DNA from 4 places in the Ferdinandcohnia sp. FSL W7-1320 genome. Region 2 is predicted to be linked to each of the others. Evidence: predicted binding sites of a transcription regulator. Region 2 holds the regulator's gene; each other region holds the start of a gene.
What was found. Region 2 encodes Rex, which represses fermentation and respiration genes when NADH is low (regulators of the CRP and FNR family bind a similar motif). Its sites were predicted from a motif close to TTGTGAAATATTTCACAA; they were not measured.
Positions count from the first base shown of each region.

Region 1 (7,463 bases), 5.0 Mb from region 2:
TATGTCTGAAGATACCTCGACTTCGGACACAATCGAGTAGATTTTGCCATTGTAAGTCCGAAGCTACGTGAACTTCGGACAAAACCGAGTAGATTTTGCTATTGCAAGTCCGAAGCTACCTCGACTTCGGACACAACTGAGTAGGTTTTGGCATTGTAAGTCTGAAGATACCTCGACTTCGGACACAACCGCGTAGGTTTTGCCATTATAAATCTGAAGATACCTGAACTTCAGACACAACCGAGTAGATTTTGCCTTTGTATGTCTGAAGAAACCTGAACTTCGGGCACAACTGTGTAGATATTGCCTTAGCTTGTCCGAAGATAACTGAACTTCGGACACAACCGGGCAAGTTTTGCTATTGCCTGTCCGAAGATACCTCAACTTCGTTCTCAACCGCGTAGGTTTTGCCATTATAAATCTGAAGATACCTGAACTTCAGACACAACCGAGTAGATTTTGCCTTTGTATGTCTGAAGAAACCTGAACTTCGGGCACAACTGTGTAGATATTGCCTTAGCTTGTCCGAAGATACCTGGACTTCGGACACAACCGGGCAAGTTTTGCTATTGCCTGTCCGAAGATACCTCAACTTCGTTCTCAACCGAGTAGGTTTTGCCATTATAAGTCTGAAGAAACCTGAACTTCAGACACAACCGAGTAAATTTTACTTTAGCCAGTCCGAAGCTACCTAAACTACAGACACAACCGCGCAGATTTTACCTATGCCTGTCCGAAGTCACCTGAACTTCGGACACAACCACGTAGATTTTATCTTAGTAGTCCGAAGACACACAGACTTTCGGACACACCCCCTCAAAATTAGCTATTGCAAGTACGAAGCTACCTCGACTTCGGGCACAACTGTGTAGATATTGCCTTAGCTTGTCCGAAGATAACCGAACTTCGGACACGACCGGGCAAGTTTTGCCATTACCTGTCCGAAGATACCTCAACTTCGTTCTCAACCGCGTAGGCTTTGCCATTATAAGTCTGAAGAAACCTGAACTTCAGACACAACCGAGTAAATTTTACCTTAGCCTGTCCAAAGCTACCTAAACCTCAGACACAACCGAAAAAATTTTACCCTTGCCTGCTTTGTCTAGCTCAGGCACCATCGGCTCTAGGTCACAAGCCAATCACCTTTGAAAGCAAAGGACGCCTTCTGTCAGCGCTAATCTTTGCTTATCGCCAATATACGGGCGTGAGCGAAGCTTTGTTATTTACGGAAGTAGATAACCAGCCGCTTGAAAAATGCTGTACCAATCTTCGCGGGATAACTGGACTTCACTTGCTTTCACGGAATCCTTTAATCGCTCGATATTCATGGTTCCAATTACCGGCTGCATGTTTGCTGGATGACGTAATAGCCACGCAATTGCAATAGTTGTATTGGATACGCCGTATTTTTCAGCAATTTCATCAATTTTTTGATTTAATTCTGGACATTTTTCATTACCGAGAAAAGGTCCTTCAAAATAACCATATTGAAAAGGTGACCATGGTTGAATGGTAATGTCATTCAATCGGCAAAAATCAAGGACATCTCCATCACGGTTAATGGATTGATCAATTTGCATATTAGTTGTAACACCACTTGCAATCATGTGGGCATTGGGGATACTTAATTGTAGCTGATTTGCAACAATTGGCTGCTTTACATATTTTTTTAATAACTGTATTTGCATCGGCTTTTGGTTAGAGACTCCAAAATGACGAACCTTCCCTGATGATTCCAACACATCAAATGCCTCTGCAACCTCTTCAGGCTCAACAAGGGCATCTGGACGATGTAAAAGTAAAACATCAAGATAGTCCGTTTTAAGACGTTTTAAGATTCCATCTACGGAATTAAGTATATGTTCTTTTGAAAAGTCAAACATTCCTTTTCGAATGCCACATTTGGATTGAAGAATGATTTTCTCCCTCACGTCATCGTTCATATGTATCGCATCTGCAAAGATTTCTTCACAAGTGCCACTTCCGTAAATATCGGCATGGTCAAAAAAGTTTGCTCCGTTTTCTAATGCCGTTTGTACAAACGCTTCCGCCTCAGGCTTTTCTAATGAGTTGATTCTCATACACCCTACTGCTATAACAGGAACCTCTAGTGAACTAGTGCCGAGTTTTATTTTTCGCATTGTGTTAAACCTCCAAGTTTTAATATAGGAATATTATTACTGTTACCCATTTCTAGTTTACATATTTCGCTATTGATTGGAAAGTATAGATAAAAGTCCTGCGGTAATATGTCAAGTACCAAAATCTAAGGAATTGGAAATTGTAAGCCAACCAATACCTAAAAAAGACAATACTTAAGAAACCCAGTAAGATATTAAACCATTTACTGGAAAACATTGAAGGATTTAGGATGTTTTATCCTTTAGTTATTCACCTTCCTTCTTGGCGTGTAGACTTGATCGTTGCGTAGCAGCGCATCGACCAACCGCACAAGTTTTCTTGCCGTTAAGACGAGTGCTCTTTTGTGTTGATGCTTAGGAACCTCACGATATTTTTTCAGGTAGTATGCCCGAAATTCAGGTTCATTTCGTTGAACCGAGTTGGCAGCTTCAACAAGGTAATAACGAAGAAATCTATTTCCTGAACGTATCATTTTGGTTTCCTCAGCTTGGAACTTGCCTGATTGATGCTTGGACCATGTAAGTCCACTATATTTGGCAATGGAAGCTTGGTTATCAAAGCGATCAATTTGTCCAATTTCGGCTAAAATACCAGCGGTATAGACTGGGCCTATTCCTGGAATCGTCTGTAAGGTATTAGGGATACCTTCTAGAAGCTTTTGGATGGCTTTGTCAAGTTCTTTAATCTGTTTAGTTATACTACGGATGGACTCTATTGAAGTCCCTAATAATAGGTCGATAGAATCTTCCACACACTTTGATAATCGGTAGGAAGATCTCGCAGCCTTTTGAATGGATTTCGCCACACACTCGGCGTCAGTAAAGCGATTTTTGCCCTTATCTTGAAGATAATTCGCAAGTTCTTGAAGATCCATTGAGCTAATTTCATCTAAGCTATATTGTTCAAGAAATAGCTCTAACATGGCATTTCCAAAAACCGAACTATCCACTTCAGTCGTAAAGGAACTACACTTATAAAATAAGTGTTGCAGAAAATATTGCTTTTCTCGCGTTAGGTTATGAACGAGATGATATCTCATTCTTGTCAACCTTTGAAGAGCAATAAATTGTTCCTGCATGACCGCCGTTAGTGGAAGACGTCCAAACCGTAAGCGATCTGCAATAATCCAAGCATCGACTTGGTCTGTTTTATCCAGGTCAACATATGACTCTTTAAATTTTTTAATTAGTTTTGGATTAATAGTAAAGACTGTTGTTTTAAATTCTTTAAGAGATTCATCCTCGTGAAAAAACATAGCAGGATGCCAACTATAGACTGAAGTGGCCTCCATCCCGATTTGAATCTCGGAAATTGAGTTACTTTGGGCTATCTTGACAATCAGATCTTTCAGATAAGATGCCCCTGTCAAATTGTTGTCAACAGTGAGAGCAGTTAATGCTTTTCCTTCAAAATTCATGACACAAGCTTTCATATCTTGAGAGCTAACGTCTATTCCAACAAATAATTTCATGGTGGCTAACCTCCTTTCAATCTAGGATCAAGGGAAGGACTCTTCGGGATATCCCCAGTGTACTTGTCGGTCAATCACCCTCGCGTATTAGAACTCACTTTGGTCCATGAGCTGCCTGGAAGCTGCAACTTCCAGCATGGGCTGCCAAAGGGAACAGCCTGCGGGTTAGAAGTTCGAACAAGGACTGGGGAGACAGACTTTTGTAGTAGTCAAAGCTACAGGAGATGATAGAAATCCCCCAAACGATCCTAAGACCATTATCTAGGGACATCACGAAAAGTCCACCCTTTGGAAAACTTTTTCAGATGGTGGGGGGCTAGCCCCCCACTATCTGAACTAACATCTATAGAATTATCAAAGAACAATATTTTAATTGGAAATTACCTCGAAAGAGGACTATAAACTTACTATACGAGGAGGTTAAGTAATGAACCAAATAAAACGCTTATTCATGCTGTTATTATTAGCATTTCCGATGTTTTTCTTAGCGGGTTGTGGGGATGACGAAAGACCTGAGGAAGGCGAGGAAATTGAAGAGATTGAAGAGGAAGATGAAATCGGTGACGGCGAGATTGATGATGAGTAGAATATAAAAGGAGTTCTCCCAAAATCGGGTAGAACTCCTTTTTTTAGTTATGCAGTGGTTGTTGCTGTTTTAGTATCTTTTTTCACATGAATTCGTTTTGTTAAGAATGGTACTGCAAATCTATCTACACCGTAGTAGTATGTTGCAGCGCCTGCGAATAAGAGAATAACTGCTAATGTGTAAAGTACTGGGTTTGTGCTAACTGTTCCAGCAAGTAAGAAGTTTAGGTTCATGAATGCCCCTGCAATTAATGCTGGGATTGTTGCAGCACCTAAGATTAATCCAAGTCCAACTAGAACTTCTCCCCATGGAATGAGTACGTTAATTATATCAACGTTTGGAACGGCAAAGCCTTCTAGGAATGTTGCATACCAACCTGCCACTGCTGGGTGTTCGCCACCAGCCTTTGCAAGTGCTCCTTGGAGGAATCCACCTGCGTCAAATCCTCCAGTCAATTTATGAAAACCAGCTTCTAGCCATTGAATACCTAACCATACACGTAATACTGTCCAAATAACTGCCATTTTAGGTCCTTTTAAGAATGTTCTCATCTTAATCTCCCCTTTTATTTTATATTGTGAAACTATTCACAAGTTGTTATAAAAAAATATGATCGTTTTAGCTGCCAGCTTGGGTAGTTAGTTTGTGAAGTTTTTCACTAACTTTCTACACTCTTAATATACAATGGATTTTCAATTAAAGCAATGGGCTTCACAAATATGACACAAATGTTTTTTGATTGTATTTATAGTCTCAAAGTTAACGTTTTGTATAGGGAATGATTATAATCACCGAAAATTTTAATAAGGGAAAATTTTTCAAAAAGTGTTTGACTTTGGGTATTTTACACTCTATAATCCATTTATAAAGTAAAACTAGAACGTATTAATTTAATAAAGGACTCTTATCCAGAGCGGTGGAGGGACATGGCCCTACGAAACCCGGCAACCTTCAAGATTATTCTTGAAAAGGTGCTAATTCCATCAGGTAAAATTACCTGAAAGATAAGAGGAGGAAAAAAGCCCTCTTCTTACTAGAAGGGGGCTTTTTTCATCGTTAGGATATGCAAGTTAGAAGTTGTATTAGTACTATTCCTAGTTTTCCTATAAAAATACTGGAGGTACAGACATGAAGAAAATAAGCGTTATTTTTATTGCTGTATTACTGTTGATTGGAATTGCAGGTTGTTCGAATAGCACAAGTAAAGCGAGTCAAGGAAGTGAAAAACCTAAAAAAATCACATTAGATTATGCTTTTTATTCGCCTACGAGTCTTGTGTTAAAAGAGTTTGGGTGGGCTGAAGAAGCATTCAAAGAAGAGGGAATTAAGGTTGAATTTGTTCTAAGTCAAGGAAGTAATAAAGCATTGGAATTTTTAAATAGTGGAAGTGCGGATTTCAGTTCATCTGCAGGCGCAGCGGCTCTAATGGCAAAAGCAAAGGGTGCTCCAATTGAATCGGTGTATATTTACTCGAAGCCAGAGTGGACAGCATTGGTCGCAAATAAAGATTCAAAGATTCAAAATATAAGTGATTTAAAAGGAAAAAAGGTTGCTGCAACTATCGGAACAGACCCATATATTTTCCTATTACGCGCCCTTAATGAGGAAGGGTTAAGTCCATCAGATGTTGAAATCGTTAACCTCCAGCATGGAGATGGAGCGGCCGCGTTATCTTCTGGTCAGGTGGATGCATGGTCGGGGTTAGATCCTCATATGGCAAGAGTTGAATTAGAAACGGATGCGAACCTTTTTTACCGCAATGCAGATTTTAATACGTATGGAACCTTAAATGTGCGTTCTGAGTTTGCGGAAAAATATCCCAAGTACGTAGAAAAAGTCATTGAGGTCTACGAAAAGGCTCGTAAATGGGTTTTAGAAAATCCAGAGGAAACAGCGGAAATTTTGGCAAAGTCCGCAAATATTGATATTGAAGTTGCTAATAAACAATTAAATGAACGAAATGATTTTTCTAATCCTGTTCCTGGTGAAATACAAATTGAGGCATTAACCGAAGCAGGTAAGGTGCTTCAAGCGCAGGAAATCATCGGAAAAGATGTTAAATTGGATCAACTGGTTCAGGAATTGATTAATCCTACGTTTGCGGAAAACGTAATTAAACAATAGGGATTGTGCCTCTTTTAAAACGGCACTTCCTCGTGATAGGAGACGGTAAAATGAGCACAAAAGGCGGAGCGTTGACTAGACAAATTAAGGTGAAATCAAAGCGTGAGTTTGTATTATCAGGAAGTCTAAAAGTAGTTCTACTTGGGAGTATCATCCCGGCTATTTTAATCGTGGTTTGGCAATATTTAAGCCATATTGGTGTCCTTGAAGGTCATCTTATGCCGGCACCAACGGTTATCCTTGCGAAAATAATTGAATTTGCTGGAGATGGAAGTCTGTGGGGCCATATTGGGATTACGTTATATCGCATCTTTTTTGGGTTTCTCATTGGGGTAGTTGCTGCTGTTATATTTGGTTCATTGGTCGGCTATTTTAGAATTGCTGAACAGTTACTAGACCCGATGATTCAGGCTTTCCGTTCGATTCCGTCCCTTGCTTGGGTACCTCTTTTTATCTTGTGGATGGGGATTGCAGAACCATCAAAAATTACACTAATTGCGGTTGGGGTATTTTTTCCGGTTTATTTAAACATCGTGTCAGGCATACAGGGTGTTGACCGAAAGTTGATTGAGGTAGGGAAAATCTATAATTTTTCATCGTTTGAGTTAATTAGAAAGGTAATATTGCCTGCATCCCTTCCTTCTTTTCTAGTTGGAATCCGAAGTGGGCTTGGGCTAGGTTGGATGTTTGTCGTTGCAGCTGAATTAATGGGTGCTAGTCAGGGGATTGGATATTTGCTTGTTGTTGGCCAAAACTCCTATTCTCCTGAGACGGTCATCGCAAGCATCGTACTATTTGCGATTTTAGGTAAAATAACAGATTCCATTTTGAAGAAAACAGAGGAAAAAACTCTTCACTGGCAGGATAGCTTTGTGAAGTAGACCTGAAAGGATGAATTAGATGCTGGCAGTTCAAAATGTCTCTAGAACCTTTTCGAATGGTACGACAGGGTTTAAAAATATAAATCTTGAAACAAAACAAGGTGAAATTGTGGGAGTACTAGGTACGAGTGGGTGTGGAAAGAGCACCTTATTACGTGTCTTATCTGGATTAGATTCGGATTATACAGGTACGGTGAAAATAAGCGGGGACATCATTAAGTCCGTTCATGAAAAGGTGGGCGTTATTTTTCAAGAATCA
Region 1 is NZ_JBBPAM010000001.1:5,299,631-5,307,093, reverse strand. Features, by position in the region: gene NST91_RS25335 (aldo/keto reductase) at 1,224-2,141, opposite strand; gene NST91_RS25330 (IS110 family RNA-guided transposase) at 2,384-3,613, opposite strand; gene NST91_RS25325 (hypothetical protein) at 4,041-4,199, shown strand; gene NST91_RS25320 (DoxX family membrane protein) at 4,247-4,750, opposite strand; SAM riboswitch class I at 5,101-5,210, shown strand; gene NST91_RS25315 (aliphatic sulfonate ABC transporter substrate-binding protein) at 5,328-6,323, shown strand; gene NST91_RS25310 (ABC transporter permease subunit) at 6,374-7,204, shown strand; gene NST91_RS25305 (ABC transporter ATP-binding protein) at 7,224-7,463, shown strand, end outside.
Region 1: a site for Rex is predicted at 4,775-4,792, ahead of NST91_RS25320 (DoxX family membrane protein). Genes of this name have one in related genera too.

Region 2 (7,463 bases):
GTTTTGTGGAAAACTTATAAAAAGTACCGAAATAACTAATATGTATTTGTGGACATTTTTTGTGGATAAGTCTGTTGATAAGTGTGGATTATGTGGATAACGTGGATAAGATAGTGTATAACTATATTTTTTTGTGTAAGTAATCAAAAAAATTCCCCATTCTAAAAATTAGAGATGGGGATATCTTTATTTTGTTGATAGGTGTAAAGTTCTAGGATGTTAGTTATCCACTGATTTCGTGGAGAGATTCCCATTCTTCCATAAGCGCTTCAAGTTTTGCTGAGGATTTTTCGTTTTCTTCATTAATTCGTTGAACTTCCTCATGATTTTGATAGACTTCTGGATCACAGAGAAGCTGTTCATTTTCTTCGATTTTTTCTTCGATTGTTGAAATTTCCAACTCGATTTCTTCGATTCTGCGTTTTCTTTGACGCTCAAGCTTCTTTAATTGTTTTTCTTGTTCATAGGATGTCTTTTCTTGGACCACTTCACGTTTGGTGTTCTTTGACTCTTGGGCTTCTAGCCTTGCGAGTTCCTCCATTTCAAACTTCTTTTCAAGGTGGTAGTCATAATCACCTAAGTATTCTGTAAGTCCTTCATTAGATAACTCAAACACTTTTGTTGCAATGCGGTTAATAAAATATCGGTCATGGGAAACAAAAAGGATTGTACCGGGATAATCAATTAGAGCATTTTCAAGTACTTCCTTACTATCAAGGTCTAAGTGGTTGGTAGGCTCGTCAAGAATGAGAAAATTAGATTTCTCCATCATTAGCTTCGAAAGGGCAAGTCTTGCTTTCTCGCCACCACTTAAGGTTGAAACGGTTTTTAACACATCATCCCCTGAGAAGAGAAAGTTTCCAAGAACCGTACGGATTTCTTTTTCAGTTTTAAGAGGGTATTCGTCCCATAATTCATTTAAAACTCGCTTGTTCGAGTTGAGGTCCGCTTGTTGTTGATCATAGTAACCGATGGTCACATGTGAACCAAAGCGAAATGTTCCCTCTACGTTGTCGAGTTTTTCAATAATTGCTTTTAGTAAGGTTGATTTTCCGATTCCGTTTGGACCCACTAAAGCAATGCTATCTTCACGGTAAATATTGAAATTAATATTTTTGATAATCGGTTTGCCTTTTTCGTACGAAACGGTGATATCTTTTGCACTTAGTACGTCATTTCCACTTTGCCTCTCGATTTCAAATCGGAAGGAAGCTGACTTTTCATCACCTAACGGCCTGTCCATTAGCTCCATTCTTTCAAGTTGCTTTCGTCTACTTTGGGCACGCTTGGTGGTTGAAGCTCGAACTAGGTTTTTTGCGATGAAATCCTTTAGCTTTTCCACTTCTTCTTGTTGTTTTTCATATTTTTTCAACTCAAGTTCATAGTTTTCAGCCTTGAGTTTTAAATAGTTGCTATAGTTACCGACATATCTGGTGCTTGTGTGTCTTGAAATTTCATAAACTTGGTTGACCACTTTATCAAGGAAGTATCGGTCATGGGATACGATTAATAGTGCTCCAGGATATCCTTGTAGATATTGTTCTAGCCACGTAAGTGTGTTGATATCAAGGTGGTTAGTTGGCTCGTCCAAGATTAACAGATCAGGCTTGGTTAGTAATAGTTTACAAAGGGCAAGGCGTGTCTTCTGACCGCCGCTTAAGCTGGATATTTTGGTTTGGTAGTCTTCTTCTGTAAAATTAAAACCATGTAGAATGGATCGAATATCAGCTTCGTATTGATAGCCTCCCTTTTCCTTAAAATCAACCTGTAGCTGATCATATTCTTCAAGTAATTTTTGGTAGTCAACCGGATTTTCAAAGAGGGATGGGTCTCCCATTTTAACCTCTAAGTCTCTAAGGTCTTTTTCAAGCTTTTGTAAGGAGGCAAAAACAGTTAGCATTTCCTCCCAGATGGTCAAACTCGATTCAAGTCCGGTGTTTTGAGCGAGGTAATCAATGGTAACACTTTTCGGTTTGATAATTTCACCGCCATCATGAGACATATGGCCAGCAATAATTTTTAAAAGTGTTGATTTTCCAGCACCGTTTCGTCCAACGATGGCAATACGGTCGCGAGTTTGTACTTCTAACTTTATATTCGATAATATAAGATCAGCAGCAAAATACTTTTTGAGCTGATTTACTTGTAGTAAAATCATGTTATTTCACCTCTTGTTTCTATCATCAGTGTATCTTATATTGTCTAATTAGAGCAACTGCAATGATATTGTTCACAGATGTATCAAAGACAGATGTGTTAAAATAGTGTATAGTTTATGGGAGGGTTTGTTTATGTCATCATTTACCCATTTTAATGAGCAAGGTCGTGCCAAGATGGTCGACATTACGGAAAAAGCAGATACTGTCCGTACAGCAATTGCAAAATCAAGTATTACTGTAAATAAAATCATTTATGAGCAAATAATAAATAATGAGGTTAGTAAGGGTGATGTCCTTGCTGTTTCTCAGGTTGCCGGGATTATGGCAGCCAAAAAGACGTCAGAGTTAATTCCGATGTGTCATCCATTGGCATTAAAGGGCGTTGATATACGTTTTAGCTGGACAATCCAAGATGAATATATTTTAAATATCACGGTTTCAGTTAAAACAAAGGGCAGTACAGGTGTCGAAATGGAAGCACTTACTGCTGCATCTGTTTGTGCGCTAACTGTCTATGATATGTGTAAAGCGGTTGATAAAGGAATGGTCATTGGACCAACTTATTTGGCTGAAAAAACAGGTGGAAAGAACGGAGATTTTATAAGGGAGCTATAGTTAGTTCCAAGTTAGTGGAGGAATTAAGGTGAATCTTGAACAATCAAAAATACCACAAGCAACTGCCAAAAGGCTGCCACTTTACTATCGATTTTTGAAAAATTTGCATGCCTCAGGAAAACAGAGGGTTTCATCTGCAGAACTAAGTGATGCGGTTAAGGTTGATTCCGCAACAATTAGGAGAGATTTTTCTTATTTCGGAGCATTGGGAAAAAAGGGGTATGGTTATAATGTCAATTATTTATTATCCTTTTTTAGTAAGACCTTAGATCAAGACGAGTTAACGAAGGTTACTTTAATCGGTGTAGGGAATTTAGGTACAGCATTTTTACATTATAATTTTTCAAAAAATAATAATACAAAAATTGAGCTTGCGTTTGATGTGGATTATAATAAGGTAGGTAGTAGTATTGGTGGAGTAAAGGTACACCATCTTGATGACCTGGAAAAAGAATTGCCTGATGATGTAACGGTGGCTATTCTAACGGTGCCGGTTGGGGCAGCTCAGTCGATTACAGACCGCTTGGTTAATAAAGGGATCAAGGGTATTCTTAATTTTACCCCAGCACGAATCAATGTGCCTGAACATATTCGGGTTCACCATATTGATTTGGCCGTAGAACTACAAGCCCTTGTATATTTCTTAAAGCATTATTCAAATGATTCAAATGATTCAAGTGAAGAATAATAATAGATCTTATAATTGTAGGGAGGTGACTTACAGTGGGAAGTCTTGGATTCGGTAGTATTTTATTGATTGTATTTGCAGCGTTATTAATCTTTGGACCGAAGAAGTTGCCTCAACTAGGAAAAGCAGCGGGTAATACATTGCGTGAGTTTAAAAACGCAACAAAAGGTTTAGCAGACGATGACGATGATGATGTTAAGAAGAATGAAACTCAAGATGTGAAGTAATGATAGGATGAGTCACATGAATGAAAAAGAAATGTCCGTCTATGATCATATTGGAGAGTTACGAAAACGACTGATCTACGTAGTCGTTTTCTTCTTCATTGTTGCATTAGGAAGCTTTTTTCTCGCAGAGCCAGTTATTCTCTATTTGCAAAATGCAGAGGAAGCAAAAGAGCTGACAATGAATGCTTTTCGTATGACAGATCCAATTAAAATCTATATGCAATTTGCTTTTATCATTGCCCTTGTTATCTCATCTCCTTTTCTACTTTATCAACTTTGGGCCTTCATCAGTCCTGGCTTATATGAAAAGGAAAGAAAGGTAACCTTGAGTTATATTCCGCTTTCGGTAATCCTTTTTCTAATAGGAGTTTCTTTCTCCTACTTTATTTTGTTCCCGTTTGTAGTGAACTTTATGACAAGGTTAGCGGAACGCCTTGATATAAATCAGGTGATTGGAATTAACGAATATTTTCAATTCCTGTTGCAATTGACTTTACCGTTTGGCTTTTTGTTTCAACTGCCGGTTATTGTGATGTTTTTAACAAGATTGGGAATAGTAACACCAATGTTTCTATCTAAAATACGAAAGTTCGCGTATTTTATTCTATTAGTCATCGGAGGTTTAATCACACCTCCTGAAATAATCTCGCATTTAATGGTTACAGTACCGTTATTCGGATTATATGAAATCAGTATTCTTGTATCAAAAAGTGCCTACAGGAAGGCACTAAAAGCAGAAATGGAAGCGGCAAATTCGATAGAGTAGGGAAATCTATAAAAAAAATAACCTCCGTTGTAATCTGTACCCCTTGTAAAGGACATTTTAAAAAAAGCTAGGCTACTTTAAGAAGATGATCTCTGTATTGAACAGGGGTCATCTTTTTCATATTCCATTGATATCTGTAGTGATTGTAGTAGTGGATGGCAGCTTTCACTTCTTGCTTAAGTTCTTTTAAAGTTTCACATGATTTTATATCAGCCAGGTCCTTAAAATGACCAAAGAATGATTCCTGTGGGGCGTTGTCCCAACAGTTACCTCTCCTAGACATTGATTGTTCCAATTTGAATTTTTTCACCAGCTTTTGATAAACAGGGCTGGTATAGTGACCTCCCTGATCAGAATGTATATAAGCTCCTTTAGCCAGTTTGATTCTCCTGTTTTTCTTTAACTTCTTAAGTGTATCCGTAGCGATATCTAAAGTAATTCGATCAGAGACCTGATGAGCTAAGACTTCATTGGTGGAAGCGTCAATAATGGTTGATAAATAAGCTTTTTTACCTTTTCCGAAATATAGGTAGGTTATATCCGTAAGAAGGACCTTGTGTGGGATTCCTTGTTTGAATTCCCTGTTAAGTAAGTTCGGGACGACCTTGTGCTCCTGCGTAGCCTTAATGATGCGCTTGTAGGGGTTCGCTCTCCTAAAAGGGCTCTCAATCCCGTATTTCTTCATGATTCTTCTGATTCGCTTAAGATTGAAAACAACACTAAACTGACCTGCCAATACCATCTTAATTTGACGAGCCCCTTTCTTACGGTTCTTGAAATTGTATGCTTTTAAAACCAGGTCCCGAAGGGATTCATCCTTTTTCTCCCGATCCTTCCTTCTCTGAACTTGTTTAGCAGAAAAGTAGTTATAGTATCCCTGACGGGACACACCAGCTACTTTACAGAGGTGGGTTACCATCCTTGTTAGATTGTATTTCTCGATAACGGAATGAATAAGGTTAAATTTCTGGTCAGCTGACAATTTTATTTCTTCTTCATCCCCCTTTCTGCGAATCGTATCTTTTTTAATAGTTCATTCTCTGCTTTCAACAGGTTATTTTCGGCCTCTAACCTTGCATATTTTTCTTCAGTGGAAAGCTCTCTTTCCCTTGGTCTACCTGAGTTTCCTGATCTTGTATCACGAAGTCCTAGAATTCCGTGCTTACGATAAGCTTCTCGCCATCTTTTTCCAGAAGACTCAATCCGTTTCATACCTAATACCTCAGTATCGAACCCACAGTCCTCAAATATCTCTCTAGGAAACTTCCCCAGGTCATTTTGAGTTATAAAGTGCTCCTTAAACTCATCTGAATAGGTAATACCTTTGGGACTTACTGATTTTACATATGGATTTTTAGCTAGTAATTCGATCTCTTTTTCCGAGAATATTTTTTTACTCATACTATCTCTCCCGCACTATTTTTAATCTATTGTACATAAAAAGACCCTGTGCAGCAGACTTTTTTTAATGTGTCTACTACACAGGGTACAGTTTATTGTGAGGTTATTTTTTTGTTTTTGAGATCTTTTTTATTTTACTGTGAAGGACAAACATTCGGATAGCCACACCAAAGTCGAATGTTGCGACAAGTGCTAGAAGGATGGTAGAGAAGTTCCAAACGGTCTCTGTTGCACTATTAATCGCAATATAGGTAAACAGAATCCCCATTAGCGTGTAAATGATGCCCATTACAAAAGGTGAAGTTCTTCGCATAAATTAAAAGCCTCCAATAAATGTCTGTTGCAGCTTCTCGGCTTGCTTCATGATCCTTTCTATATCATCTGCAAAAATCGTTTGAACCACTACAACAAAAGTATTCATTGCAACATGTGCAAAGATTGGAACGATAATCCGTTTTGTCCGTACATAAAGGAAGGCAAAGGTAAAGCCCATCGCTGTATAAATCAGAATATGCGTAAAGTCCATATGCACTACTGCAAAGATTAACGAACTAATCAGGGCAGAAATGAAAAAGTTAAATTTTTTATATAAGGAACCAAAAATAATTTGGCGAAAGATAATTTCCTCAAGGATTGGCCCAATAATGGAAACTACGATTATAAGCAGTGGTAGGGATTTTACCAAGGCCATAATTTCTTGGGTGTTCTCAGAACCAGCCTCAATACCAAGCAAATGAATCTCAATATTAGCTGCAATAACCTGAGCAGTCATTGCCATGAATATACCTGCTATTGCCCATCCAATCGCTTCTCCTTTTGAAGAACGATGAAGATTTTGATGTCTTTCATTAATATCTTGTCTTAATAAAAATAAAACAATCGGAAGTGCCGCCACAAAACTAATAACAGTCCAAAGGGCAATAATCGTATTCGGGTCAACATCATCTCCGATGCCTAAAAGCAATAGAAGCGGGATACCTAAAATTCCAGAGAACTGCATGATAATGTAAGTTAAAATGACATACCAATAACGAGCTTTCATGAAAATCTCCTTTAGTAGTTGGAATAAATATCAAGTTTTTATACTTTTGTCCACTTTTTGTATTGTATCATATATTCGCTTATATCCATTAGTATTATGCAAATTCAAATTTTCATTGAAGAAAGTAATTTGTTGGTTTATTTTTCCTGCCAATAACATAGGATAGATAGGTGGGCCAAGTTTCGCATGATAAAATTGAACTTTTTTGTAAATTTCTATCTCAAATGACTTGCAAAATAAGTAGAGATTATTTAATATAATAATTGTGTTAGCACTCAGATGAGTTGAGTGCTAATAAGAAGACGAAACTAATTATCTATATTATTTGAGGAGGTTGTTTCACTTGTTAAAGCCATTAGGTGATCGCGTTGTTATTGAACTAGTTGAATCAGAGGAAAAAACTGCAAGCGGAATCGTATTACCAGATTCTGCAAAGGAAAAGCCTCAAGAAGGTAAAATAGTTGCTGTAGGTACAGGTCGTGTATTAGACAGCGGTGAAAGAGTAGCTTTAGAGGTTGCGGTTGGTGATCGCATTATCTTCTCAAAATATGCTGGTACTGAAGTG
Region 2 is NZ_JBBPAM010000001.1:319,436-326,898, forward strand. Features, by position in the region: gene NST91_RS01635 (ABC-F family ATP-binding cassette domain-containing protein) at 224-2,158, opposite strand; gene moaC (cyclic pyranopterin monophosphate synthase MoaC) at 2,292-2,774, shown strand; gene NST91_RS01645 (redox-sensing transcriptional repressor Rex) at 2,803-3,462, shown strand; gene NST91_RS01650 (twin-arginine translocase TatA/TatE family subunit) at 3,498-3,689, shown strand; gene tatC (twin-arginine translocase subunit TatC) at 3,706-4,455, shown strand; one part of gene NST91_RS01660 (IS3 family transposase) at 4,523-5,443, opposite strand; one part of gene NST91_RS01660 (IS3 family transposase) at 5,446-5,856, opposite strand; gene NST91_RS01665 (YdiK family protein) at 5,960-6,169, opposite strand; gene NST91_RS01670 (CPBP family intramembrane glutamic endopeptidase) at 6,173-6,898, opposite strand; gene groES (co-chaperone GroES) at 7,242-7,463, shown strand, end outside.

Region 3 (7,463 bases), 2.3 Mb from region 2:
CATCAAGGATGCTGGAAGACCTTTTAAAGGAATATTGTTTCCACCAACAGAAGCTACGCCGTCTTTACGTCCGAGACTAGCAAGCGTTCCAGAATTGATTGGGTTAAATTCTTCGAGCTTTTGTCCTTTAAGGATAGCGAAAAGGTTATATCCACATGATTCACCCATTTGCCATGCATTTTGTGCAGTAGGCGCATATAATGGGCGACCCCCATCTGCTGGAAGTGCCACAGACGCATCACCAACCACAAATACTTCTGGATGTGATTTAGAGCGCAAATACTCGTCAATAACTGCTTTACCACGATCACATTCAAGGCCAGATTCTTGAACGATTGGAAGTGCAGCAACGCCGCCTGTCCAGATAAATGTGTTCGATTCAATTGTTGAACCGTCTTTTAGGGAAATTTTATTTCCTTCAACGCCTGTAACAGGTAAGCCAGTTAAGAAGTCAACGCCACGTTTAGCTAAACTTTCAGTAGCACGCTCGATTAAGTTATTAGGAAGTACTGGTAAGATTTTAGGGCCAGCTTCAATTAATTTGATGTCTAGGTCATTAAAGTCAACACCATATTTTCTAGCCACTTCAGGGAAGTGGTCTACGATTTCTCCAACTAGTTCAACACCAGTTAACCCACCACCACCGATTACAATTGTTGCATCTGCTGGATTTTTAGATTCCGCATAAGCTGCAATTTTGCTTTCAATGTGTTGGTAGATGCGGTTTGCATCTTCAACTGATTTTAATACAAAACTGTTTTCTTCAAGACCTGGGATACCAAAGAAACCAGTTTGGCTACCAAGAGCAACGACTAAGTTGTCGTAATCCAAAACAGAACCATCAGCAAGTTGGACTTCTTTTTCATCTACTGAGAAAGACGTTACTTCGCTGATTACCACGTTGACATCTTTATTTTTGAAAAGCTTTGTTAACGGGAAAGAGATTGCGCGTTCAGTTGTTGTACCACCCGCAAGACGGTGTAATTCTGTAATAAGTTGGTGAGTAGGGTATTTATTCACCACTGTAATTTGCGCTTCTTCTTTACTTGCATATTTACGTAATGTTAGAGCAGTTAATAAACCTCCGTAACCTGCACCTAAGATGACGATTTTTTTTGACATGATTTATCCTCCGTCCTTACTAAGTAATAAAAAGGGTACTGATTATTAATTAAGCTTTACGTTCAGCTTGAACTTCTAGAAATGCGCTTACAAAACGTAACATTTTTTGTGCTTCTGGATCTTTCAATAATTTTAATACACCAAATAGCCCGATCACTTCATTTGAAGCTTCAGCACGGTCTTTTGCTTCAATAGCAGTAGCAGCAATTGATTTAACTGAGCCAATAACAGGTTCAGAAATTTCTTTGATTGCACTGACTGTATCATTTTTTAGAACATCGTCAGTAGCCACTAATTGAGCTAAATCATATGTTTTTGTTAAGAGATTTACAGCCTCTGTTAACTTTGGTAGTTGCTCGACTAAAGTAGTGAGCGATTCTTGCACTTCAGGTTTTAATAATTGATCAAGTAATTCTTTTTCTGTGCCTGTAGCCTCTTTTTCTTGAATCAATACTTCTGACATTTTCAATTCTCCTTCATCGTTGAATTTTCACTAAGTATTACCTGGTTTTAATATACTGATATCGAGAAAATGTTCACATATTCACATTTAAAAGGGGAAGACATTAACTGATTTATACCAAATTCATGTGTATTCTAATATCCTAGTTATCTAGTAAAAGAAACAATTCATATGAAATCTAAACCTTGTTGGTAAAGTGCATCTATTATGTATTTCGCCTTAAAACGTTAGATGATGTGACATTCCTGTGACTTTTTAATCATAACGCAATTTTCGCAATTCGTAAAATGTGTTTCATTCATACATCGCATTCATTTTATCTATGGTATCTGGTAATTCCGCTAAAAATATATCAGAAAAACAACATAAAAATGATTTTTTCTAAGAAAAACGCCTGTCCCTAATGGATTAATACATTAGGGATAGGCACTCAAGTCAATTTTTCTTAAATTTGCTTCCGAAATTCTTCTTACGGATTTTAGACATCATATCATCTACTTTTTGTTGTTGTGAGATTGTTTCATTCTCATTTAGTGTTATGGAAATGATTTTTCCATTTTCGATGCTAATGTCAAAGTAGGATCCTGCTGATGATTCTTTAGGTAATTGATTGAAAGGAATGATGAATTCCTTATTGATTTCTTCTACTATAATAACTGCATGTCGATTTTCTTCGATTCGATCCAAATAGCCTTTCATGTTATCCTCCTACACAAGCTAGATTTTGTGCTTTTATATCTTCCATTCTTGACGGACCAATTCCTTTTATGCGTGATAACTCATCAATGGATGTAAAAGGCCGTAGGTTGATCAGTTCCTTTGCACGTGCTGGCCCTAAATGAATGATTTCTTGTAACTGTTCAAAACTAGCTGTGTTTATATTCATACATTTATCACCGGGCTCTTGTTTATCCTTTTTTGTTGGTTCTGGCTTTGATAAAGGTACACGTCCAGAAGTAGGGGGAGTAATCTTACCGTCCTTTTTGGTCAACACCTCATAGTTTTTGCCATCCGTTTTAACAATAATCGTCCCGTGTACATCCGTTCCATAAAGTCTAATATTGGACCCTAGAATTAGATCGACCACTTCTTTGTGTGGGTGCCCATAGCTGTTATCTTTTCCAGCGCTGTAGATTGCAATGTCTGGACTCACTTCTTTTAGAAAAGCAGGGTGAGTAGAAGTGTTTGAACCGTGATGACCCAGATGAAGGATAGCAGCGTCTACATCAATACTACCATTTATCATCCGTAATTCATCATTTCGACTTGCATCACCTGTAAAAACAAAAGAAACCTCTCCGTACGTGAGCTTTAGCGAAATAGATTCTTCATTGTCATTTTCTGAAACAGAGATCGGATATAAAATATCAATTTGGAGTGGGCCAACTTTAAATTCATCGCCTCGTCTTGGCTCATAATAATCAACCTCGTTTTGATCGATCGCTTGAAGTAACCTCTGAAACGTTTGGGATGTACTCGTATTTCCGGACATCCATACTTCTCCTACACTAAACGTACTGATAACTTTATCGAGTTGACCAATATGATCTGCATCTGGATGTGTACCAATTGCGATATCAATTTCGGAAATGTTTTGGGAATGTAAGTAATGTATGACATCGTCTCTGTTCCAATTCCCTGCATCAATCAAGATAGTATATTCTTCACCCTTATCCGTATATTGTAGTAAGGTTGAATCAGCTTGACCAACATCCATATAATGAACGGTAAGTTCAGATAATGAATGAATTGCCTTTTCTTGCTTTTCGGTAGGGGATGGGGTATCCTCATCACGATTAATTTCCGTTTCCTCAGTCGTTTTTGTGATGTTCTCAATATTGTTATTAGGTTGATTTTCCTCCTGTGAACATCCACCGATTATCAAAAGTGTAGCGAAGAAATAGATTGCAAAAAAAGTTTGTTTAAATGGATACATAGTTTGTCCCTCTTTTGGTGAAATTTTAAACAATTTACTATTTGTTATGATTTCATTTAAAGCCGATTGTATCAAAAAATGATAAGAAGTGCGCTACTTAACTAACATAAAAAAATGCCAAGACCAATGGTAAACTGTACCCTGTGTAGTAGACACATTAAAAAAAGTCTGCTGCACAGGGTCTTTTTATGTACAATAGATTAAAAATAGTGCGGGAGAGATAGTATGAGTAAAAAAATATTCTCGGAAAAAGAGATCGAATTACTAGCTAAAAATCCATATGTAAAATCAGTAAGTCCCAAAGGTATTACCTATTCAGATGAGTTTAAGGAGCACTTTATAACTCAAAATGACCTGGGGAAGTTTCCTAGAGAGATATTTGAGGACTGTGGGTTCGATACTGAGGTATTAGGTATGAAACGGATTGAGTCTTCTGGAAAAAGATGGCGAGAAGCTTATCGTAAGCACGGAATTCTAGGACTTCGTGATACAAGATCAGGAAACTCAGGTAGACCAAGGGAAAGAGAGCTTTCCACTGAAGAAAAATATGCAAGGTTAGAGGCCGAAAATAACCTGTTGAAAGCAGAGAATGAACTATTAAAAAAGATACGATTCGCAGAAAGGGGGATGAAGAAGAAATAAAATTGTCAGCTGACCAGAAATTTAACCTTATTCATTCCGTTATCGAGAAATACAATCTAACAAGGATGGTAACCCACCTCTGTAAAGTAGCTGGTGTGTCCCGTCAGGGATACTATAACTACTTTTCTGCTAAACAAGTTCAGAGAAGGAAGGATCGGGAGAAAAAGGATGAATCCCTTCGGGACCTGGTTTTAAAAGCATACAATTTCAAGAACCGTAAGAAAGGGGCTCGTCAAATTAAGATGGTATTGGCAGGTCAGTTTAGTGTTGTTTTCAATCTTAAGCGAATCAGAAGAATCATGAAGAAATACGGGATTGAGAGCCCTTTTAGGAGAGCGAACCCCTACAAGCGCATCATTAAGGCTACGCAGGAGCACAAGGTCGTCCCGAACTTACTTAACAGGGAATTCAAACAAGGAATCCCACACAAGGTCCTTCTTACGGATATAACCTACCTATATTTCGGAAAAGGTAAAAAAGCTTATTTATCAACCATTATTGACGCTTCCACCAATGAAGTCTTAGCTCATCAGGTCTCTGATCGAATTACTTTAGATATCGCTACGGATACACTTAAGAAGTTAAAGAAAAACAGGAGAATCAAACTGGCTAAAGGAGCTTATATACATTCTGATCAGGGAGGTCACTATACCAGCCCTGTTTATCAAAAGCTGGTGAAAAAATTCAAATTGGAACAATCAATGTCTAGGAGAGGTAACTGTTGGGACAACGCCCCACAGGAATCATTCTTTGGTCATTTTAAGGACCTGGCTGATATAAAATCATGTGAAACTTTAAAAGAACTTAAGCAAGAAGTGAAAGCTGCCATCCACTACTACAATCACTACAGATATCAATGGAATATGAAAAAGATGACCCCTGTTCAATACAGAGATCATCTTCTTAAAGTAGCCTAGCTTTTTTTAAAATGTCCTTTACAAGGGGTACAGATTATGGTACCTGACACTTTTTTTAGTTGTTCTTATTCCATATTTTCAAGGGGTTCATTAAAATTAGTTCATTTGTACTGGTATATGTGTAGATGTTTCCACATCAAATAATCCTAAATCTGTTAATTTCAAAGATGGTATTACGGGCAATGTAAGAAAGGAGAGGGTTAAAAACGGATTAAACTCACCGACAAACCCTAATTGACTTAATGACAGTTTTAATTGGTCAAGCTCCACATTCACAGTTTGTGAGTCTTTATCCGACATTAGTCCTGCTATCGGCAGGGATAAAGACGCCATAATTTGTTTGTTTTTGACAATCACTAAGCCACCATTCATGTCCTTAAGTACCTGTATCGCCACCAAAATATCACCATCATTAGTGCCTGTTGCAACAATATTATGAGAATCATGTGCGATGGTTGTAGCAATCGCCCCATCTGTAAAACCAAATCCTTTAACGACTCCTAATCCGATATTACCTGTGTTTTTATGACGCTCAATGACGACTAATTTAAGTTGGTCATTTTCTATGGATGGCTGAAAATCACCGTTTTCCACTGTAACTTGTTCCACTAGTTTGTTTGTGATCAATTGATTTGGAATAATCTCAATGATATTTGCTTTATTTCCGTTACGGAATGGGATTTGAATGTCTTTTTCATGTAACTCAGACACATGAACAGTTGACATTAACTGTGTATTTGGAACATGTTTAGCAGCTGATTTTCCAACAAAGCGACCATTCTGTGCAACAAGATTCCCAGATTTATACACTTCTGTTATTTGAATCGTCTCAAGCTGGTCCAGTAACAGGAAATCTGCGTCATAACCAGGAGCAATTGCACCTTTATCGGGGAGACGATAACATTCAGCAGCGTTTAATGTAGCCATCTGGATAGCCTGGAGAGGAGAGATCCCTTCTTCAATCGCTAACCGGATATTATGGTCAATACTTCCTTCTTCGATCAAATCATCTAAATGCTTATCATCTGTACAGAATAGACAACGACGTGCATTAGTTGGAGTGAGGACCTTTATCAGTGTTTTTAAATCCTTTGCAACAGAACCTTCACGAATTAATACATACATTCCTCGTCTTAACCGCTCTAGTGCATCCTGTGCCGTATTACATTCATGGTCGGTTTTGATACCAGCTGTTCGGTAGATATCAATCGCATTTGTATCTACTCCTGCTAAGTGGCCATCCATTAATCCATGATGTTTAGCAGTCATGACAATTTTATCAAGTATCGAATTCTCCGCGTTTTTGAGAGAAGGGAAGTCCATTACCTCAGCTAACCCCAGAACTCGTGGATGGCTGTAAAATGGTTCCAAGTCCTTAGCCTTGAGGTCTGCTCCATTATTTTCAAACGAAGTAGCAGGTACACTTGAAGGGAGCATAAGAAAAACATCAAGCGGGAGATTCTTAGAGTCCTCAATCATAAATGATAATCCTTCACTACCTGAAACATTCCCGATTTCATGAGGATCCGTAATAACGGTTGTTACGCCATGAGGAAGGACCACTTTCGCAAATTCAGAAGGGGAGACCATAGAGGATTCAATATGCACATGGCCATCAATAAAAGCAGGACATACATAGCGATTCTTCGCGTCTATGACTTGTTTACCCTCAAACTCACCAATTCCAACAAACATACCATCTGAAATCGCGACATCAGCCTCAATGATGTCAAGGTTAAACACATCTATGATTTTTCCATTCTTAATAACAAGATCTGCGGGGATTTGCTTACAAGAGACAGCTATTCTTTTCCTTACTAATTCTTTTTCCATTTTACTTCCTCCTCAATATAAACAGAAAACCCTGGGCTTTTACCCAGGGTTTGACACAGAGAAGGAAATAGAGCTTTTTGCAGGCGTACACAAAAAGCCGAACTCTTCTCGTAGTCAAACCATTTACGGTAGTTTGGTAGAAACTTATGGACCATATTTCCAAGATTATACGAGTAAATGTATGAAATTATTAGTTGATTTTATCGATAGGAATGATGAGTGTCAATGGAATATAGAAATGTTTAAAAATTAGAATTAGTCTGATGTACATATGTAATTTTAAGGATAAATAGAATTTTATCTGGGACCATCTATTCATTTTCTTAATTTTCAGTATTTTATCTTGATAAAAGTTTGTCCAGTTAGTATAATGAAACAAACGTTCCCATATCGAAGCAACAAGGAAACACAAGACAGAAGGGGAATGAAGGTAATTGTTTTGAAAACTAGATTTGAAGGAGGAGATTCATCTTGAAAAATCAGGTCAAATTATTACCGTATACCATTCAGTCAGTTGTGGATCAGGCAAATGAAACACCAGAGGGAGTTC
Region 3 is NZ_JBBPAM010000001.1:2,638,879-2,646,341, forward strand. Features, by position in the region: gene NST91_RS13230 (NAD(P)/FAD-dependent oxidoreductase) at 1-1,122, opposite strand, end outside; gene NST91_RS13235 (DUF1641 domain-containing protein) at 1,172-1,585, opposite strand; gene NST91_RS13240 (DUF3006 family protein) at 2,021-2,284, opposite strand; gene NST91_RS13245 (MBL fold metallo-hydrolase) at 2,286-3,521, opposite strand; one part of gene NST91_RS13250 (IS3 family transposase) at 3,747-4,157, shown strand; one part of gene NST91_RS13250 (IS3 family transposase) at 4,160-5,080, shown strand; gene ade (adenine deaminase) at 5,177-6,913, opposite strand; purine riboswitch at 7,005-7,106, opposite strand; gene NST91_RS13260 (S8 family serine peptidase) at 7,385-7,463, shown strand, end outside.
Region 3: a site for Rex is predicted at 1,647-1,664, ahead of NST91_RS13235 (DUF1641 domain-containing protein). Genes of this name have one in related genera too.

Region 4 (7,463 bases), 230 kb from region 2:
AATCGCCATGATTCCAGCACCAATGAATGAAAGCATGTTCAATGGACCAAATCCAGTTGACTCAGAGTATGTGTACATACGACGAGCCTGACCGTCTAATCCAGTAATATACATTGGGAAGAACGCTAAAACAAATCCAATTGATAGAGACCAGAATGCCCATTTTCCGATTCGTTCATTTAACATAAAGCCAAACATTTTTGGCCAATAGTATGTGAGTGCAGCAAGCATTGCGAATACTACACCAGGAATAATTGTGTTATGGAAATGTGCCACTAGGAACATTGTATTGTGATACTGATAGTCAGCTGCTGACATCGCGAGCATTACCCCAGTTACCCCACCGATTGTGAAAAGTGGAATAAACCCAATTGAGTAAAGCATCGGTACTGTCATACGGATTTTACCTCTCCATAAGGTAAACAGCCAGTTAAAGATTTTCACACCAGTTGGAACCGCAATCGCCATTGTTGTGATTGAGAAGAAGCTGTTTGATGCTGCTCCTTGCCCCATTGTAAAGAAATGGTGCGCCCAAACTAGACATGAAAGAACTGAGATAATGACCATTGAACCAACCATTGATTTGTAACCATATAAGTTTCTTCCTGAGAAGGTTGAAATGATCTCACTGTAAATACCAAACGCAGGTAAGATTAAAATATACACTTCAGGGTGTCCCCATACCCAGAATAGGTTTGCCCAAAGCATATCCATTCCACCGTTTGTACTTGCAAAGAAATGTGTTCCAAATAGACGATCCATTGTACCCATTGCTAATGCAACTGTTAATACAGGGAAAACCGTTACGATAATTAAGTTAGCTATTAATGTAGACCATGTGAACATTGGCATTCTCATTAATGTCATACCAGGTGCTCTCATTTTTAGAATGGTGGTAATCATATTGATACCAGTCATCAATGTACCAAGACCCGAAATTTGTAACGAGAGCATATAATAGTTTGTTCCAACTGATTTACTGAACTCGTTACCAGCAAGTGGGAAGTATGATGTCCAACCAGCATCAGGTGATCCCCCAATTACAAAGGAGATATTAAATAGCATTGCCCCCATAAAGAAAAGCCAGAAGCTGATCGCATTTAAGCGTGGAAATGCTACGTCGCGCGCACCAATTTGAAGTGGAACAACATAGTTCATGAATCCAATGATAAACGGCATCGCCATGAACATGATCATGACTACACCATGTGTTGTAAAAATTTCATTATAGTGCTGCGCATCTAATAACTTCGCCTCAGGTGAAGCTAGCTGTGCACGCATCATAACCGCGTCTACCCCACCGCGGAACAGCATGATTAATGCGGAGATTAAATACATAATACCAATTCGTTTGTGGTCAACGGTTGTTAACCATTCACGCCATAGGTAACCCCATTTTTTAAAATAGGTTAATCCGGCGATAATTCCAATTACCGTAAGTCCAATTGCAACCATCGCTGCATAGATGGCGGGACTTGGATGTGGTATGGCAAAACGTTCGAAGAATTCCATCCGTTGTTACTCCTTTCAAATGAAGATGATGTTTAAAAAGTCCGGTGAATAAGACACTTGAAATTTCGACGCACAGGACGTGCTAGTGCCGACAAGACATGAGGCCGTGGCGTTTTTGTTGACGTGGTCCTCTTCATCCTCCTTTTTAAACTCCTATCTGAAGTATAAATTCGGCGTTCAATTTATTTCTGTTATTAATGATTGTTATGTTCTGAATGACCTTCGTGCTCTGAATGCTCCTGCTCATGGTCCTCATGACCTTTTTCAGTATCATCTGATCCATGGTTATGCTCTGGCGGTGGTGCGAACCCTAAATGAGTTCCGGTGAACGTCATTTGTCCGAGATGACCTGGTTCTAGTATCTCTTCAAACTTTTCTTCAGTGAGAGGTTGTGCAGTTTCTTTAACCTCATCTACCCATTCTTCAAAATCCTTTGGAGATACGGCATTTACACTAAACCTATTTTCCGCAAATCCTTTACCACTAAAGTTTGCATTTCGTCCCATTAATTCACCCTGCTCATCGGCTGCAAGATGCAAAGTTGTGATCATGTCGGCCATGGCATACTTTTGCCCACCAAGTTGTGGAATCCAAAAACTTGTGATTGGACCATATGAATAAAGTCTGAATTCAAGTGGACGATCAGTTGGGATGTATAGATAATTGACTGTTTCAATATCCTCTTCAGGGTAGCTAAAGTGCCATTTCCAATCGGAGGATGATGCATAAATAACCAATGGCTCTTGCTCTTCATAGCCTTGAGGAGCTGACTCGACAATGTAGTTACTTTGAACCGAAACAACTGATAGATAACCCACAATTAAGATTGGAATACCAATACAAATCGCTTCAACCCACGGATTCCCTTCAATATGTGGTGGCTCGTAATCCTCTGGCATTTTAGAAGCTCGATATTTTACAAGCATATAAACTAACAATACAAAAACGACAATAATTACGAATGCCATGATTCCAATTGAGAGTAAGATATCATGGGCTTGCCTCTCGGCTTGTGGGCCTTTAGGATCAAGAACCATTACGGGTTCACAACCTGCAAGCACTGTGGCAATAGTAATAACCATCGATAAGAAAAACCATTTGATTTTCATTAGTGTACTCCTTTCCGAATGGATGCTCTTCATTCACAACTATGTGGCTTGTGACGAATATGTGTACAACTTCACAAAGTTGTCAAAAATTTTTTAGCTACTTGTTTTTTTCGTAATATCTTGAAAAAATTGAAGCTAAATTTTATTTCGCGAAATTATTTTATAAAGCTTATCACTGTGTAAATGATGATAACATGCGAGATATCAAAAAGTTGTTACAGAAAAGGGAAGGAAGTATTTGTAAAAAATAATTATCTTAACATAAATGCCTTAAACCTTGTTGTGACGCAAATCACAGGCTTTTTTTTGAATTTGAACAATTTGTTACAAATTTTAAAACGAAAAAACTTCTCCTATTTTTAATGGAATTTGAAGTAACCATCCATACTATAAAAAAAGAGTTTCGAAAAGGTGGTGGGGACACTGAAAATATTGTTGGCAATGTTGTTTTTCCTTTCTGTACAGCAGTTCCATCCTCAGGATAATCTTTACATAACCTATAAAGGAGAACCAATCGCAACTATTAATCGTTCTGAATACTCTATACCACTGCTCGGCATACCCACCTTAAACATAAAAAAATTCACAGACTTTCTTACCTATTTAGAAGAACAGGTATATGAGGAGCCAAAGGATGCAAAAATTGGCAAGTCAAATGAAATTATCAAAGAACATGTGGGTATAAAATTAGATAAAGACAAATTTTCAAGATTGTTTTACTCTTCGTTCTTCGGAAAAGGAGAATACCTTGAAGTACCGATACAGCGTATTTATCCCCGTGTAGATAGCGAGCTATTATCAACGATTCGAGTAAAACAGATTGGGCAGTATGTGACGCACTTTAACTCTTCCAATAAGAAGCGCTCCACAAATATCGCTCTATCAGCAGCAGCCATCGATAGCTATGTTCTTTTTCAAAATGAAACCTTCTCTTTTAATAAAGTTGTTGGAAAACGAACTGCTGCTAGAGGGTATCAGCCTGCACCTGAAATCATTCGAGGAGAACTAATTGAAGGAATCGGGGGTGGAATATGCCAGACTTCCTCCACACTCTTTAATGCCGTTGATCGTGCAGGTGTTGAAATTGTAAAACGCTATTCTCACACCAAACGAGTTGGCTATGTACCACCTGGGCGCGATGCAACGGTGAGTTGGTATGGGCCTGACTTTCTTTTTAAGAATACATACAATCAGCCGATTTTAATTCGTGCAAAGGTACATGGAGGAACTCTTATCGTAACCGTCTATTCATCAGAGGATATCAATTTTACTCCTCGTAAGATTGTACCTAAAACAAAAACAGGATAGAGTTTGATTATTAAAAACTAATTCTACACCTTTATAAGTCTGGGTGAATATATTAGAAATGGGCTAATTGTGACCCTATAATATCTGAAATAGTTATGGGGGGAGTTCATGGAAAAGGATAAAAGGGCTACTGTTATCACCTCAGCTGCTGAACCTGAAATAAATGTAAACAACTCGAACTCAACTCCGAACAACTTTGTATATAAACCACCTAACAATAGCGGAACCATCTTAGGAATAATTGGCGGTGTTTTATCTGCTACCGGTGATGCTTTAGCAACTATTGGTGCAATCATTCAGCTAAATACAGATACTGCTGCGGACTTTCAATCTCAAGTAGACGATTACCAGTCAGATCAAGATAAGAAAAAGATGCAGGAAGATATTGATAGTCTTCAGGAAAAAGTGAAACAGCTTGAAGAAATCATTAAAAATAACCAAAACCAGAACCTGAACCAGGACCAAAGTCAAAACTTGAACCTAAATCAAAGCCTAAATATGAACTATAGTCAAAGTCAAAACATAAATCTTAGTCAAAGCCAAAACATGAACCAAAATCAAAGACAAAACATGAACCATAGTCAACGTCAAAATATGAAACAAAATCAAAGTCAAAACATGAACCATAGTCAACGTCAAAATCAGAACCAAAGTCAAAATCAAAGGAAAAAGAAAAAGAGAGACCAATCATGACTACTTTGGTCTCTCAATTTCAAAAACCTCCTATTTTCGCGTAATAATTTCCTGCCAATCGGCTTACTGCCCCTAATTTTTCTTGATTGATCCTTCCATTACTATACAGTTCCTTATTGACATAAAACTAGACCACTTTTCCGATTAGCAAATCACAACCGGAATTTTCCTCTTGACCACTTAATTCAATGGAGTGCTCTAAAATACATTCAAAGCGAATTTTAGATTCCCTGATTCCCAGTACTTTTATATTCTTACTTTCTACTGGAGTCAGTCCAGCAAGTTCAATTTCACTTTCATTTGGAGGAAGACTTGCTGCCGTCTTATTGATTTGTTCGACATTGCTTTCATCCACAATATGAACGACAAATTCTTTTCCTTCTATAATGTTTCTAGCTGTGTCTTTCATTACCCCATTTTTTTCTTTGGACCGATATTGAAACAAGGGGCGGATTTGAAGATACTATATTAAAATAACTGAAAGGTGCACCATTTAGCGTACCTTCACTTGATATTGACGTCACAAATCGATTGGACTCGGAGTTTTACAAGGCGAAGGCCTAAAACACCGGCATAAAAGTCAACATTCTCTTGGAGAAGTCCAACAAACGCAGTAATATGATGAATGCCCGCTGTTTTCATAGTAATTATCTCCATTACTATCTATCTCATTTATTTTCCAACTATATATGAATGTATTCAATGTAATTATCTTAATTTTATTTATCTCGAGTTCAAGGTAATATTATAAAAAATAAAATAATTTGTCAATTTTTGACGGGTTCAACTAATTATTTGAATCTCTGTCTGAATCAGGGCTGCTTTCTGACTTAAGCTGCTAAGTAATTTGAGAGTGTGTCTCAATCAGCGGCTCTTTCCGACACCACTCAACCGAAACAATAGATTCTCTGTCAGAATCAAGGCCAATTTCTGACTCATACTGCTCAATAATTAAAGAGTGTGTCACAATCACCAGCTCTTTCCGACACCCTCCAACTAAACAATAGATTCTCTGTCAGAATCAAGACCACTTTCTGACTCATACTGCTCAATAATTAAAGAGTGTGTCTCAATCAGCGGCTCTTTCCGACACCACTCAACCGAAACAATAGATTCTCTGTCAGAATCAAGGCCACTTTCTGACTCATACTGCTCAATAATTAAAGAGTGTGTCACAATCACCAGCTCTTTCCGACACCCTCCAACTAAACAATAGATTCTCTGTCAGAATCAAGACCAATTTCTGACTCATACTGCTCAATAATTAAAGAGTGTGTCTCAATCACCAGCTCTTTCCGACACCACTCAACCAAACAATAGATCCTCTGTCAGATTCAAGGCCAATTTCTGACTCATACTGCTCAATAATTAAAGAGTGTGTCTCAATCACCAACTCTTTCCGACACCCCCCAACCAAACAATAAATTCTCTGTCAGATTCAAGACCGCTTTCTGACTCATACTGCTCAATAATTAAAGAGTGTGTCTCAATCACCAACTCTTTCCGACTCTGTTTATTAATAAAACTCCTGATTTGTCTCCATGTATGGATTCCAAAACAAAAAGAGGAGGATAGCCCTCCCCCTTAATTCTGACGTGTATTTTTCGAAAATCCATTACGTGCGCGATATTGCTGCGGTGCTCTTGTTGGATAACGCAACGGGAAGCTAAACATATGCACAAGCTTTGTAAATGGAATAGATGCAAATAATAGAAAAGACAAAATAACGTGCACTTTAAATAATGTCGGAACTCCAAGCATTAATTCAGGCTGTGGATTTAATGTGAATAAACTTCGAAACCATGGCCCGATTGAAATTCGGTATTCATAAGCTGCTACTGTTGTATTGTAGACGATTGTCATATATGTACCCAAACCGGCTATTAGTAACAATAGAATGATTGTGAAATAACTACCCGCTGAAGTATGAACTTGGACTCGTTCAATGACAAACTTTCGAATTAAAAATAAGAGCAATCCGAGGACAACCATCAGTCCGGCAAACCCACCGCCTACGATTGCAAATAGGTGGTACGTGTGGTCATCCACTCCAATCGCGTTGTAGAATTCCAGGGGAATCAACATCCCCATCACATGACCGATAAAGGCAAAGATAATCCCGTAGTGGAATATAACGGAAGCATAACGTAACCACTTTTTCTCAAAAATTTCCGTCGATGGCGCTGTCCAGCTTTTCCCTCGAAACACGAAGCGATAAAATGTCCCAACTACAAGGATCGCAATGCATATATAAGGATAGGCCGTCCACCAGAAGTGTAATTCCATCTAATGACCCCCTTTCAACAAATTGTGGTATATACTTATCCACATAAGAACATTTGTTTTCCACAACCTGTGGATCCTTTTGTGGATCGTGATGAGCGTTTCACATTTTTATTTTTCCACAATATCCACGTTATCCACAGAAAAGCATCATACTTATCCACATCATCCACAAGTTATGAACATTTATTGATAAAGCATTGGATATGGAAGCTCTTCTAAATCTGCTTCCTCACGCTGATTTTCCAGCAATGTGATCTCTTCTGCTTCTGGTGCTTCAAAGACAAACATCATTAACAAGTCCACAATCCGGTGGTATGGATTTGAATCGAATAGGTTTTTGTGGATTCGATCAACCGCAAAAGCTAAGCGGCGATATAATCGTTCAAAATTCTCGCCATCTGGAGCATGAGCTAATAGCTCAAATAACATTGGAATATAATCCACAATCTCCTGCCCGTGATATTCAAACCCACCTTCGACAATTAACTTTTGGAGCTTAATTAATGCTGCTCCACGTTTTCTACTATCACCTAATTCATGGGCTGTTAAATAAAG
Region 4 is NZ_JBBPAM010000001.1:552,955-560,417, reverse strand. Features, by position in the region: gene qoxB (cytochrome aa3 quinol oxidase subunit I) at 1-1,512, opposite strand, end outside; gene qoxA (cytochrome aa3 quinol oxidase subunit II) at 1,707-2,621, opposite strand; gene NST91_RS02780 (VanW family protein) at 3,063-3,929, shown strand; gene NST91_RS02775 (hypothetical protein) at 4,038-4,622, shown strand; partial or broken gene NST91_RS02770 (flavin reductase family protein) at 4,623-5,149, opposite strand; partial or broken gene NST91_RS02765 (VOC family protein) at 5,157-5,264, opposite strand; gene NST91_RS02760 (hypothetical protein) at 5,619-5,798, opposite strand; gene narI (respiratory nitrate reductase subunit gamma) at 6,207-6,908, opposite strand; gene narJ (nitrate reductase molybdenum cofactor assembly chaperone) at 7,092-7,463, opposite strand, start outside.
Region 4: a site for Rex is predicted at 2,681-2,698, ahead of qoxA (cytochrome aa3 quinol oxidase subunit II). Genes of this name have one in related genera too.